Regions from separate parts of the Chromobacterium sp. CCUG 76385 genome, predicted to be linked through region 3. Evidence: predicted binding sites of a transcription regulator. Region 3 holds the regulator's gene; each other region holds the start of a gene.
The links. Region 3 encodes sigma-54, which starts transcription at its own class of promoters, with help from an activator protein. Its sites were predicted from a motif close to CTGGCACGCTTCATGCTT; they were not measured.

Region 1: a site for sigma-54 is predicted at 1,347-1,364, ahead of QUG01_RS15465 (pilin). Genes of this name have one in related genera too.
Region 2: a site for sigma-54 is predicted at 1,406-1,423, ahead of flgB (flagellar basal body rod protein FlgB). Genes of this name have one in related genera too.
Region 4: a site for sigma-54 is predicted at 2,080-2,097, ahead of QUG01_RS05975 (4Fe-4S dicluster domain-containing protein). Genes of this name have one in related genera too.

Annotation. Positions count from the first base shown of each region.
Region 1 covers NZ_JAUCGU010000026.1:40,586-44,047, reverse strand. Annotated here, with positions in the region: gene QUG01_RS15470 (adenosylmethionine--8-amino-7-oxononanoate transaminase) at 1-1,211, opposite strand, end outside; gene QUG01_RS15465 (pilin) at 1,488-1,970, shown strand; gene QUG01_RS15460 (PglL family O-oligosaccharyltransferase) at 2,034-3,462, shown strand, end outside.
Region 2 covers NZ_JAUCGU010000016.1:5,747-9,208, reverse strand. Annotated here, with positions in the region: gene QUG01_RS11770 (flagellar hook assembly protein FlgD) at 1-526, opposite strand, end outside; gene flgC (flagellar basal body rod protein FlgC) at 547-957, opposite strand; gene flgB (flagellar basal body rod protein FlgB) at 964-1,377, opposite strand; gene QUG01_RS11755 (response regulator) at 1,624-2,421, shown strand; gene QUG01_RS11750 (hypothetical protein) at 2,470-3,297, opposite strand.
Region 3 covers NZ_JAUCGU010000002.1:109,303-112,764, forward strand. Annotated here, with positions in the region: gene hprK (HPr(Ser) kinase/phosphatase) at 1-341, opposite strand, end outside; gene ptsN (PTS IIA-like nitrogen regulatory protein PtsN) at 334-795, opposite strand; gene hpf (ribosome hibernation-promoting factor, HPF/YfiA family) at 918-1,244, opposite strand; gene QUG01_RS02370 (RNA polymerase factor sigma-54) at 1,314-2,714, opposite strand; gene lptB (LPS export ABC transporter ATP-binding protein) at 2,718-3,446, opposite strand; gene lptA (lipopolysaccharide transport periplasmic protein LptA) at 3,443-3,462, opposite strand, start outside.
Region 4 covers NZ_JAUCGU010000005.1:143,819-147,280, forward strand. Annotated here, with positions in the region: gene hypF (carbamoyltransferase HypF) at 1-709, opposite strand, end outside; gene hypB (hydrogenase nickel incorporation protein HypB) at 712-1,527, opposite strand; gene QUG01_RS05970 (hydrogenase maturation nickel metallochaperone HypA) at 1,540-1,881, opposite strand; gene QUG01_RS05975 (4Fe-4S dicluster domain-containing protein) at 2,169-2,705, shown strand; gene fdhF (formate dehydrogenase subunit alpha) at 2,738-3,462, shown strand, end outside.

The sequences.
Region 1 (3,462 bases), on a different contig from region 3:
CCGATGGGCCGCAACAAGCATCCGCGTTTCAGCATGGCCGAAAAATAGGCCAATGCAAAGTCCGTGCGCGAAGTCTCCACGTCGAAGGCCCAGATCATGCCGCGCTGGCGGAAATGGCGGACATCCGGCCGCTGGCGCAGCGGCTGCATGCGGCGGGTAAAGTCCTCCGCCAGGATGCGGTTGGCTTCCAGCACATTTTCGTCTTCAAAGATGTCCAGCACCGCCAGCGCCGCCGCGCAGGCCAGCGCGTTGCCGGTATAGCTGTGCGAATGCAAAAAGCCGCGCGCCACGTCGTCGTGGTAAAAGGCTTGGTAAATATCGTCCCGCGTCAGCACGCAGGACAGCGGCAAAAAGCCGCCGGTGATGCCCTTGGACAGGCACAGGAAGTCCGGAGCGACGCCGGCCTGCTGGCAGGCGAAGAAGCTGCCGGTGCGGCCGAAGCCGACGGCGATTTCGTCGGCGATCAAGTGCACCTGGTATTGATCGCACAGCCGGCGCAGTTCCGTCAGATAGACCGGATCGTACATCGCCATCCCGGCCGCGCCCTGCACCAGCGGCTCCACGATGACGGCGGCGATCTCATGGCTGCGTTTGGCCAGCAGATTGCCCAACGAGGCGGCGGCGCGGCGCGCCACGTCGGCAGCCGTTTCGCCCGGCGCGGCCTGCCGGGCGTCCGGCGACGGCGCGCGCAGGCTGGGTTTCAGCAGATCGGCATAGGTGGACGAGAAAATCGGCACATCGGTCACCGCCAGCGCGCCCACGGTTTCGCCGTGGTAGCTGTTTTCCAGGCTGACGAAGCGCGTCTTCTGCGGCTGGCCGCTGTTTTTCCAATAATGGAAGCTCATCTTCAGCGCGATTTCCGTCGCGCTGGCGCCATCGGAACCATAAAAGGCATGGCCCAGGCCGGACAGCGCGGCCAGCCGCTCGGACAACTCCACCACCGGGCGGTGGGTGAAGCCGGCCAGCATCACATGCTCCAGGCCATCCAATTGTTCGCGTATCGCCTGTTTGATGCGCGGATTGCCGTGGCCGAACAGATTGACCCACCACGAGCTGACGCCGTCCAGATAGCGCTTGCCGTCAAAATCGGTCAGCCAGACGCCCTCCGCGCTGGCGATGGGGACGATGGGCAGGCTTTCGTGGCGCTTCATCTGCGTGCACGGGTGCCAAACGGCGGCGCGGCTGCGCTCCAGCCAGGCTTGGTTGCTCATGGGTGCCTCCTGTGGGGTGATGGCCGATGCTAACACAGGCAGAGGGAATGGCCGATGTGACGAAAAACGTCAGTTTGTGACGCGTGTCGACCGATGAGCTGTCATGCGCGCAGCGTAAAGTCATGAGGGAGCAGGGTGGCATGCTTCCTGCTCTCTTAATTGACAGAGAAAGAAGACGCGCGGCACGTGTCCGTTTTTTGAAGAAGAGGCGGGCAAGCCGCGCGGATTGCGCGGCGCCTTGCCAGGCTCAAGCTTGACTAGACCATGGAGTTCAACATGAAGAAACAAATGCAACAGGGTTTCACCCTGATCGAGCTGATGATCGTGGTGGCGATTGTCGGTATTTTGGCGGCGATTGCGATTCCGGCGTATCAAGACTATACAATTCGCGCACGTGTTACTGAAGGTTTGAGTCTGGCATCTGCCGCTAAAGTAACGGTCGCAGAAAATGCGGCAAATGGAGCTGCAGTCCTTGGTACTGGTTTTAGTAGTCCGGGTGCCACCAAAAATGTTGCGGCAGTAAATATCGGTACTCATGGTGAAATTCAGATTCAATATCAATCTAATGTCTCAGCTTCCGCTACTAACTCGCTAGTTCTTGTGCCAACTGCAAGTTCAGTAGCACTGACTGCCGGTACAGTTCCTACTACTGCAATCGTTTGGACTTGTTACGCAGCGGGTAAAGCAGCTAGCCCAGTAGCACCGCAGGATTATACAGCTACTCTTCCCGCTAAAAATGCGCCTGCTGAATGTAGATAGTAGGTTTGAAGGAATGTTTGTTACGGGCAGTGGAAGCTGCCCGTTTTTATTTGGATTTTATTTATGCGAATAAGTTTTTCGCACGGAGCGCTGGCATTAGCAGTAGTTTTGCCATTTTTGAACCCACTTCATTTACAGCCTGTTGGTGATTGGGTGACATCGGCACTATGCATATGCTTGATTGGTATTGTTTTGGTTTTGAATTCTATTAAATTCGTAGGGGGTAAGATATATACATGTTCTCCTGCATTTATTTTTCTTTTGATACTTAGTCTTTTTTTTCTGGTGAGGCCGCAGTACAGTTTGCCATTTTCAGCGGTGGTCATATTCCTTTTTGCATTGGTCAGTTTTGATGTGGTAAAGCACGATAAAATAGATCGTGCTAGGTTGGTTGTGATATTGGCGCAACTGATACTGATTACTGCGTTGGTGCAAGCCTTATTTGGTTTTGTCCAAGCGTTGGGTCTGGCGCCGCAGACCCATGGCTGGGTGTTGTTCAACCCAGGTGCTAGCGATGTGATGGGCAACTTCGGTCAGCGCAACCAGCTGGCGCAGTTTTTGGGTTGGGGAATCGTTTGCGCAGCCTTCCTTTACGCTACGGACCGCATGGGGCGAGTGGCGACGGGCAGCGCCGTGCTGGTGCTGGCGCTGCTGATGAGCTGGACCGGCGCGCGGCTGCCGCTGGCGTACGGCTTGGGCCTGGCCTTGCTGGCCTGGTTTTGGCATCGACGCGTGCCGCAGGATGAGACCGTGGCGCGCATGGCCCGCGCCTTGGCTTGGACGGTGCTGGCTCTCGCCTTGATTCAGATATTTAACCAGCATATTGATAGCGTTTTGCAAGCTATCGGCTTGCCCATCCATGTGCAAAGCGGTTCCGACCGTCTGCTGGACGCTGGTTTCGGCGCGCGCCGCCGCATCGAATGGAGCAAGGCATGGGAAGTGTTCCTGCAACATCCGTGGCTTGGCGTGGGGCTGGGCGGCTATGCCTGGCATTCGGCCTGGCTGGAGGCGTATGGCGGCTGGCCCAAGGAACCGGAGAGCTGGCTGTTTACCCATTGCCATAATCTGATTTTCCAGCTGCTGGCGGAAACCGGTCTGGTTGGGACTTTGCTTGTGGTGGGTGGTTTGCTGTACTGCTTGCTGCCGTATTTCCGGCGCGGCGAGCAGACGGCGGACAATCTGCTGCTGATCAGCATCGCCATGATGTTGCTGGGGCATTCGATGTTTGAATACCCGCTGTGGTATTTGCCCTTCCTGCTGATGCTGGTGATCATTTGCACGCTGAGCCCTGCCAAAGGGTGGACGGTGCAATTGAGCGGGCGCTTCCGGCAGGTGCTGGGCGTGAGCGCCGGCGTGCTGGCCCTGGCCTATGTGGCAACCGGCATCCTGCCTTATCGGCAGCTGATTCAGAATTTCACGCCGCGCAGCGAGAATTCCTTTCAGGCCAGTCTGGACAATGCCAAGCGTTCGCTGAAACTGTCCGAGTTGTCGC
Region 2 (3,462 bases), on a different contig from region 3:
TGCCGTCGGTGCCGTCCCAAGTGAAGGTATTCATCCCCTTCGACGGACTGGCAATCGACTGGGTCGCCACCACGTTGCCGCTCTTGTCCAACACATTGATCTGCACCGACGAGGCCGGACCATTCAGCATCACGCCGCCCTGCGTCGTCTGCCCTGCAGCCGGCGTCTGCAGGCTACTACCCGCCACCAGCACGTTCTTGCCTATCATGCTGGCCGCCATCATCGACTGATTGGCGCTCTGGGCATTCACCAGTTGCTGCATGGTCTGATTCAGCGACTGGATGCCGGCCACCTGGCTGATTTGCGCCATCTGGCTGGTGATCTGGCTGTTGTCCATAGGATTCAGCGGATCCTGGGCATTCAGCTGGGCGGTCAGCAAGGTCAGAAAATTACTCTGCATGCTTTGCGCGCTGCTTGCCGACTGCGCATTGCCGCCGGCCGAACCGTTGGCCGCCTGAATGCTGGTAGCACCCGGCGCCGGCTGGTTGTTCAAATTGCCGTAGTTGAAGCTGCCGCTAGTGGCCATGGCCATCTCCCTGGAAAAGCTTACTGGCCGAGCTGCAAGGTCTTCTGCAGCAAGGTCTTGGCTGTGTTCATCATTTCGACGTTGTTTTGATACGCGCGGGAGGCGGCGATCATGTCCGCCATCTCCTCCACCACATTCACATTTGGCATCGTCACGTAGCCGCGCTCATCGGCCAGCGGGTTGCCCGGCTCATATTTCAGCCGCGGCGGCGTCTGGTCTTCCACCACGGAGGTGACGCGCACGCCGGCGACATGAGGCTGCGCGCTATCCACCGGCACCGCGGTAAATACCACATGGCGTCCCTTGTACGGCTGACCAGTGGAACTGGTTGCGCTTTCCGCGTTGGCGAGGTTGCTCGCCACCACATTAAGCCGCATCGACTGCGCCGACAGCGCCGACCCGGAAATATTGAACAGATTCGACAAGGACATTTAAGCCTAACCTCCCGTGCCGTTGCCCTGGATCGCGGCATTCAATCCGCCGATCCGCTTATTCAAAAACGCCAGCGTCGTCTGATACTGCAAGGCATTGTCGGCAAACGCGCCGCGCTCGACATCCATGTCCACCGTATTGCCGTCCAGGCTAGGCTGCACGGCGCTGCGATACTGCAGCGGCACCGCAGCCGAGCCTTCCGGCGCGCTGGCGATATGCCGCGGATCGGTCACCGCCAAGGACAAACGCCCCTGCTGGTCCGTCTGCGCCTGCAAGGCTGCCTTGAAATCGAAGTCCACCGCCTTGTAATACGGCGTTTCCGCATTGGCCACATTGCTGCCTATCACTTCGGCGCGATAGGCCTGCAGATTCAGCGCGCGCTGCTGGAAATCGAAATAGTGGGCAATCTTGTCTAACATGAACGTCTCCTGACTGACGGCAGCCATTAAGCACGAACCGTGCCAGGAAAAACCACCCACCCAAGCCATTGATTACAAAGAATGGATAGCAAAACGGCAAACTTGTGTCGTTTCACAGCGGCAAAACTTGCCGCTCATCCGCCTTAACGGCAAATTCAGGGGTGCATGCAAGGATTTTGCTTGCCCAGCGCGCCAAATCGTGCCAAAACCGTCAATAATGTAGTCAGGGAAAAGTGGGAGTGGACCATGCTGGCCCTGGAAGAATTGTTGATCACGCTGGCGGAACCATCGCCGGTACAAGCCCAAATCATCACCAAGGCATTGGAAGAACTGGGAGCGCGTCAAGTTGAAGTGCACGCGACGGGCGAGGAACTGATCAGCCAGGCAAGGGAACGCCGTCCCAATCTGGTGATCAGCGCCTATCACCTGCCGGACATGACAGGCAGCGATCTGGTTCAGACACTGCGCGGCAGCTCGGACCTCTATGACCTGCCCTTCATACTGATTAGCAGCGAAACCAACCCGGAGCGCCTGGAAACCATACGCCAGGCCGGCAGCCTGGCGATCCTGCCCAAGCCTTTCGATGGCCCTCAGCTAGCCCAAGCGATGCAAAGTGTAATGAGCTTCATCAACTGCGCCACCCTGGGCGCGGAAGTGGATGCGGACATGGCGCTGATGAGCGTGCTGATCGTCGACGACAGCCAGACCTCGCGCCACCACATCCGCCAAGTGATGGAGAAACTGGGCTTCGAACACTTCTGCGAAGCCGTCAGCGCAGAAACCGCCATACCCTATCTGGAGCAGGAGCCGTTCAAACTGATCATCACCGACTTCCACATGCCCGGCATGGACGGCCTGGACTTCGCCCGCTACGTTCGCGACAGCCAGCTGCAACCAGGCACCCCGGTATTGATGATCACCAGCCAGAACGAACCGGCCAGCCAGGAGGATCTGGAAGATGCCGGCATCGCCGCCTGCTGCGAGAAACCATTCGATATCGAGCAGATGCGCGAACTGGTTCGCCGCCTGCTCAATGAATATTAGGAACGGTTGGCGCTTGCGGCGCGGGTCGCCCGCAAACGCCAGCCAGCATTAGCGCGGCGCCACCCACACCAGGCGCGAATGCGCCTTGTCCTCGCCAAAAGACTGTCGGCGCCAATAACCTTGCGCGCCATACTCCGCCTGAACCGGCAGATCCTCTACGCGGCAGAAGGTAATCTCGCCGAACCCCGCCTTCAACAACTGGCCGCGCGCCTTCTGCCGGGTCTTGACGCAGCTAGGATGTGCAACCGCCGCCACCCATTCCGACGGCGCCGCCGATTCCCACTCCCGAACCAGCTTCAGCTTGGGCTGGGTCATGATCGCCAGACCATTCAACACCGAGACCAGCAAGCCATTCCACTCGGCCGCCACTTCCTTCAATTGCGGCGCCAACTCGCCCGGATACTCCACCCGCGCCAGCTCCACCTGATCCGCCGCCTGCAGCCAGCTGACGCCATCCGGCGCAAAACCCATCCGCACCAAAGTCAGCAACAGGGCGCGCCGCTCCGGCTGATGCGTGATGAAAGCGCCGCCCTCGCCCGGCACATGCAGGAAGAAAGCATCGGCTGGCAGGTTTAGCGTATCCGGCAGGTTGCTTGGCTGACGGGTATGCGCCAACGCGCCGGCCAGCGCCGCGTCCAGATGCGACACCACGCGCCCATGGCGGGCGAAATGCCCCCACGCTTCCGCCAATGCCAACTCGGTCACGATGGCAGACTGGGGAATGTCGAATACCTGCGCCGCCCGCTCCAGCTCCCGCTTGATCACATCCTTCATCTGCGCCCTGGCCTCGGCGGCCTGGATGGCCTGCGCGTAAAGCTGGGCGATCCGTCTGGCCCAGGGCCGGGTGGCGGCGTAGCGCTGCACAGCGTATTGCATTCCCATGATTCCTTGCGAAACAAAAAAGGCGGCATTGTAGCAAACGGCGCCCCCTCGCCCAAGCCGATGCTCACCGCCTTGAGATTGATGCAGGCGTCACCTCACAGCGCTGCCGACAGCCCCATCGAAAGCCCACCCTCGGCCGCAGCTGACGTTTTTTTCCCG
Region 3 (3,462 bases):
GTCATCAGCGGCACGTTGTGGCTGTGGCAGTAGTCGCGCAGCAGCCGCGGCACCGGCTGGCCGTTGGCCACCATCACCACCGACATGCTCTTGTGGAACAGCTGGTCCAGCGCGGTCTTGGCGGCCGACTGTTCCAACTTGTTCAGGTAGTCGACTTCCGCCAGGCCCAATACCTGGACGCGGTTGGGGTGGATGAAGTTCAGGTGGCCCACCAGCGCCAGCGTGGGGCGCTGGTCGTCGTTGCCGATGACGTTGTCGGAGCCGCCGGTGCCGGCGACCCAGGTCAGGTTCAGCTTCTGCTGATTTTCCTGATACAGGCGGCGTACGGTAATGCTAGGCATTAGGGGTCCAATCGCAGAGCTGCTGGTAGAGCTCGTCGCGCAATCCGATGCTCAGCATTTTCTCGCGCATCTGCCGGCTGGAGAACAATTGCGCCAATTCCGACAGCACCTGCAGATGCAGATCGGTGGCATGCTCCGGCACCAGCAGCACAAACAGGCACTGCACCGGCTTGCCGTCCGGCGCGTCGAACGGGATCGGGGCCTTCAGCCGGATGAACACGCCGGTGGCTTCCTTCAGGCCGCGCGCGCGGCCGTGCGGGATGGCGACGCCTTGGCCCAGCCCGGTGGAGCCGAGCTTCTCGCGGCTGAACAGGCTGTCGAAGATTTCGCTGCGGGCGATGCCGCGCGTGTTTTCCACCAGGAGACCGACCTGCTCGAACACCCGCTTCTTGCTGGAGACATCCAGATCCAGCAATACATGGTCCGGAGTCAGTATCTTGCCGATGAGATTCATATTGGATTATGCATGCGGCTCTTTGATAAACCCGGAATTCTACGTTGCCTTGATAGTACTGAAAACCGGCAAGCGCAAAGAAAAACGGGAACCGCCCGGTTCCCGTCCTTTTCAACTAGGCGTCACAGCGAGGGCTGCTGGACTTCGCCGGAGCTTTGCACGCGGTGTTCGGTCAGCTTTTCCTTGTGCTTCAGCACTTGGCGGTCCAGCTTGTCCATCAACAGGTCGATGGCGGCGTAGAGGTCGGCTTCGGTAGCCTCGATGTGGATGTCCTTGCCGGACATGTGCACATTGACTTCAGCCTTTTGAACCAGTTTGTCTACCGACAGGGTCACGGAGATGTCGATCACGTTGTCGACATGGCGGGTAATGCGCTCCAGTTTGTTCTCGATGTATTCGCGCAGCGACGGAGTGACTTCCAGGTGCAGGCCAGTTACTTTGAGGTTCATACCCTAGCTCCTTCTGGTGTTGACCGCCCGGGCGGGTTGTCGGGCGGCATTGTATTCTTGTGCAGGCCCTTACAGCGCCTTGCGCAGATTCACCGCCGGAATCTGCATGGCTTCACGATACTTGGCTACGGTGCGTCTGGCAACCTGTATTCCCTGCTTGGCCAGCGCGTCGGCGAGGGCGCTGTCCGACAGCGGCTTCGCCCGGTTTTCGCCTTCTATCATGCTGCGAATGTGGGCCTTGATGGCGGTGGCGGAACACTCGTCACCGCTTTCAGTCTCCAACGAACTGCCGAAGAAATACTTGAGCTCGAACAAACCTCGCGAACAAAGCAGGTATTTCTGGCTGGTGGAGCGGGATACGGTGGATTCGTGCAGGCCCAGCTCTTCCGCGATATCGCGCAGAATCAGCGGCCGCATCGCCACTTCGCCTTGTTCAAAGAACAACTGTTGACGCTCAACAATAGCTTCCGCCACTTTCAGGATGGTGTCAAACCGTTGCTGGATGTTCTTGACCAGCCAGCGGGCCTCCTGCAGCCGGGCGGACATCTCGCCGCCCTGGCCGCGGCTGTCGGCCAGCATGCGCTCGTACAGCTGGTTGACGCGCAAGCGCGGCACGGCCGAGCGGTTCAGCTCCGCCACCCAGCGTCCGCGCAGCTTGCGCACGCTGATGTCGGGGATCACGTAGTGGACATCGCCGTGATGGAAGCCGGTGGCCGGGTGCGGGTTGAGGCGGGCGATCAGCGCCTGCGCCGCGCGCAGTTCGGCGTCGTTGCAAGTCAGCAGCTTTTTCAGTTTGGCGTAGTCGCGGCCCCCCAGCAGCGCCAGATGTTCGCGCACGATGGCCAGGGCCAGCGCATGGCCTGATTCTGTTGTGGGCAGCCGTTGCAGCTGCAGTTGCAGCGATTCCGCCAGCGTGCGCGCGCCGACGCCGGCTGGGTCGAACTGCTGCAGCAGGGCGAGGCCTACGGCCAGCTCGTCGCTTTCCAGCTGCAGCTCCAGCGGCAGATGGCTGGCCAGCTCGTCCAGGCTTTGCGGCAGGTAGCCGTCGTCGTCCAGCTCCTCGATCAGCAGCCGCACGATGGCCTCGTCGCGGCGCGGCAAGGCGATCTCGCCCAGCTGCGCCAGCAGGTGCTCGCGCAGGCTGATCTGGCAGGGGACATTGAGCATCGGGTCGTAGTCGTCGTCGCCGCCGTGGCGGCTGCCTGCGCCCCAGTCCAGCAGCTCGGCCGCGCTGTCGTCGCGGCTGTCTGCCGCTTCGCTCTCCGTCGTTTCCCGCGTTTCCGCCGCCTCCGAGGGCGCGTCGCTGTCGCGCGGCTCGTCGCCGCGTTCCAGCAGCGGGTTGTCCAGCAGAAAGCGCTCCACCTCGGCCTGCAGGTCCAGCGTGGACAGCTGCAGCAGTTTGATCGACTGCTGCAGCTGCGGGGTCAGCGTCAGCTGTTGCGAAACCTTGAGCTGTAGTGCCTGCTTCATGGTTTACAGGTGGAAGTGTTCGCCAAGGTAAACCTTGCGCACCTTGTCGTTGTTGACCAGCTCCTCCGGCTGGCCGGAGGCCAGCACCGAGCCGTCGCTGATGATGTAGGCGCGGTCGCAGATGCGCAGCGTCTCACGGACGTTGTGGTCGGTGATCAGCACGCCGATGCCGCGCTCTTTCAGGAAGGAGATGATTTTCTGAATATCGATTACCGCGATCGGATCGACGCCGGCGAACGGTTCGTCCAGCAGGATGAAGCGCGGCCGGGTGGCCAGCACGCGGGCGATTTCCACGCGGCGCCGCTCGCCGCCGGACAGCGCCAGCGCGTTGCTGTCGCGCAGATGGCCGATGTTCAGGTCGTCCAGCAGCAGGTCCAGTTCCTTTTCCAGCTCCTTGCCCTTGAGGCCGGAGATTTCCAGGATGGCGGTGATGTTCTCCTCCACTGTCATGCGGCGGAAGATGGACGCCTCCTGCGGCAGATAGCCCAGGCCCAGCTGGGCGCGCTGGTGTATCGGATAATGGGTGATGGATTGTTCGTCCAGCCGGATGTCGCCATCGTCGGCGCCGATCAGGCCGACGATCATGTAGAAGCTGGTGGTCTTGCCGGCGCCGTTGGGGCCGAGCAGGCCGACGACTTCGCCGCTTTCGATATTCAGCGAGACATCCTTGACCACGGTGCGCTTCTTGAAGCGCTTTTTCAGCTTCGAGACGGTGAGAACGCTGTGCTTCATGGCTTGGCGGCTCCGC
Region 4 (3,462 bases), on a different contig from region 3:
GCAGCCTGGCCACGGCCGCGGCATTTCTGGCATCGCAGGCCAGGTGGAAACCGCCCAGCCCCTTGATGGCGACGATCTCGCCGCGCCGCAGCCGCTTTAGCGTTTCCGCGATGGCGTCTCCCGCCACCGGCCCCGTCGTGTCCAGTAGGGCGAGGCTGGGGCCGCAAATCGAGCAGGCGTTCGGTTCGGCATGAAAGCGGCGGTGCAGCGGATCGCGGTATTCGTCCAGGCAGGCCGGGCATTGCGGGAAGCCGGCCAAGCTGGTTTGGGCGCGGTCGTAGGGTAGGCGGCTCACCAGCGTGTAGCGCGGGCCGCAGTCGGTGCAGTTGATGAAGGCGTAGCGGTAACGCCGATTGGCGGGGTCGAACAACTCGGCCAGGCAGGCGTCGCAGGTGCAGCTGTCGGCGCCTATGGCCGCATGGGCGCCGCCGGACTCGCTGGCTAGGATGGCGAAGCTATCGGGCTGCGCCTGTTCCTGCAGCGGCTGGCGCAGCAACTGGTCGATGCGCGCCAGCGGCGGGCGTTCCGACAGCAGCCTTTCTGCGAAGCCGCTCAGCGCCGCGTCGCCGCCCTGCAGCTCCATGGTGACGCCGTCGCCGTCATTGCGTATCCAGCCGGACAGCGCCAGTTCGCCGGCCAGGCGGTAGACGAAGGGGCGGAAGCCCACGCCCTGGACGATGCCTCTGACTGTCAGTTGTTCCCGCGCCATGATCAGCCTCCCTTGCCGCAGCCGGCTGCCAGCCAGTCCAGCCATTCCCCGCGGCCTTCGCCGGTTTTGATGGACAGCCGGATCACCTGCAGGCCGGGGCGCACCTGGCGCGCCATGCGGATGGCGGCGGCCATGTCGAAGTCGACATGCGGCAGCAGGTCGGTCTTGCTGATGATCAACAAGTCCGCTGCACGGAACATGTCCGGATATTTCAGCGGTTTGTCCTCGCCCTCGGTCACGGAAAGAATCGCCACCTTATGCGCCTCGCCCAGGTCGAAGGCGGCCGGGCACACCAGGTTGCCGACGTTTTCTATCAGCAAGAGGCCGCCATCCGGCATCGCCCGCGCCTGTTCCAGGCTGTCCAGCGCCTCCGCCACCATGCGGGCGTCCAGGTGGCAGCCCTTGCCGGTGTTGATCTGCACTGCCGGCGCGCCGGTGGCGCGGATGCGCTCGGCGTCGTTGGCCGTTTGCTGGTCGCCTTCCACTACGGCCACCGGCGCGCGGCCCGCCCAGCGGCGCAGGGTGTCAACCAGCAGGCTGGTTTTGCCGGAGCCGGGGCTGGACACCAGATTCAGCGCGAAGATGCCGCGCGCTGCCAGCAGGCGGCGGTTGCGCGCGGCGCGCGCGTCGTTGTCGGACAGAATGTCCCGTTCGATGGCGACGATGCGCTCGGCCGGCGTGTCCGGCGCGTGGACGGCGTCCAGCGGGCCTTGGGCCTGGCCGGCCTGCCGGTAGCCGTTTCTGGGCGCGCCATGGCCATGGCTGCGTTTGTCGTTGATGCGGACCTGTCCGTGGCCGCAGCCGCAAGTGGTGCACATGATGCTGTCCTCCTAACTGATTCCGATATCGATCACCCGCATCTCCTCGCCGCCGCGCAGGCTTAGATTCTCGCTGCCGCATCGCGGGCAGCGCGCGGGCAGGGCCGCAAGCTCGGCGTCGGCGCCGCAATCTGCGCAATGGGCTTGGGCCGGGCTGCGCTCGGCCTGGAAGTCGGCGTCGGCCGCCAGGCTGTCGCGCGCCGCCAGCTGGCAGCAGTAGAGCAGGGTGTCTGTCTCCACATGAGCTAGCAAACCCAATGCCAGCCGGACTCGGGTGACGCGGCGGGCGCCGGCGCGGCGCGCGGCGTCCTCCACGATGTGGACCACGTGTTCCGCAAGTGTCAGTTCGTGCAAGGTTTTTCTCCTGAATGGGGCGGTCCGGCGGCATCGCGGCGTGGCGTCGCCGCGGCGGCGCGGCCGTGTCGAGATGTCGTCATTTCTGACGATGCCGGCTGGAGGCGGTCTGTCTTCGACACCGAAGGCAAGGCTGCGCGGACAGCAATTCTTTTCAGAAACAGGGCGTTGCATGGGATAGGCAGCCTTGGCGCGTGGCTGGCATGGCTTATGCAACGTCATGAGCGAGAATTCGCAACGCTTGCAATCGACGTTCGGGCGGCTGCCGCCGCTTGAGGAGGCTGAACATGAATCGGTTCATCATCGCTGAACCCCAAAACTGCATCGGCTGCCGCACCTGCGAGGTGGCGTGCGCCCTGGCCCATGCGCCAAAAACCGGCGAACCATTGTCGCCGGACACCTTCCATCCCCGGCTGACCCTGATCAAGAGCGCGCGCATCAGCACGCCGGTGCTGTGCCGGCAGTGCGACGACGCGCCCTGTCTGAATGCCTGTCCCAGCGGGGCGATTGTTTACGCGGGCAACAGCGTGCAGGTGCTGCAGGAACGCTGCGTGGGTTGCAAGACCTGCATGGTGGCCTGTCCCTACGGCGCGATGCAGGTGGTGACGGTGCCGCAGCGGCCGGAGCCGGGCAGCTTTGCCACGCGGCAGATCAAGGCCAAGGCGCTGAAGTGCGACCTGTGCGTGGGCAAGCCGGGCGGTCCGGCCTGCATCGCCACCTGTCCCACCAAGGCGTTGCGCATGGTGGAGCCGCAGGCGCTGGAAGCCGTTTTGCAGAAACGCCGCCAGCAGGCCGCGCTGGATACGCCGACGCTGCCGCTTTGACGCATCGCCATCCGGGAAAAAGGACACGGAAAATGGAAAAGGTAATTTCGGTTTGCCCGTACTGCGGTTCGGGCTGCAAACTCAATCTGCTGGTGGAAAACGGCAAGATCGTCGGCGCGGAAGGCGCGGACGGCGTGACCAATCAGGGCGAGCTGTGCCTGAAGGGCTATTACGGCTGGGACTTCCTCAACGACACCAAACTGCTGACCCCGCGCTTGCGCCATCCGATGATACGCCGCCGGCGCGGCGGCGAGTTCGAGCGCGTGAGCTGGGACGAGGCGGTAGCCTTCGTCGCGGACAAATTGGGCCAGATCAAGCGCGAGCATGGCCCGGATTCCATCATGCTGACCGGCTCATCGCGCGGCACCGGCAATGAATCGAATTACATCGCGCAGAAGTTCGCCCGCGCGGTGATCGGCACCAACAACATCGACTGTTGCGCCCGCGTCTGCCACGGACCGTCGGTGGCGGGCCTGATGGCCACGCTGGGCAACGGCGCGATGAGCAACTCGATCTGCGAGATCGAGGATACGGATTGCATTCTGGTGTTCGGCTACAACGCGGCCGATTCCCACCCCATCGTCGCCCGCCGCATCCTCAAGGCCAAACAGAAGGGCGCCAAGATCATCGTCTGCGACCCGCGCTACATCGAAACCGCGCGCGTGGCCGACCTGCATCTGCAGCTGAAAAACGGCTCCAATATGGCCTTGGTCAACGCCTTCGCCAATGTGTTGATCAGCGAGGGCCTGTATAAGCC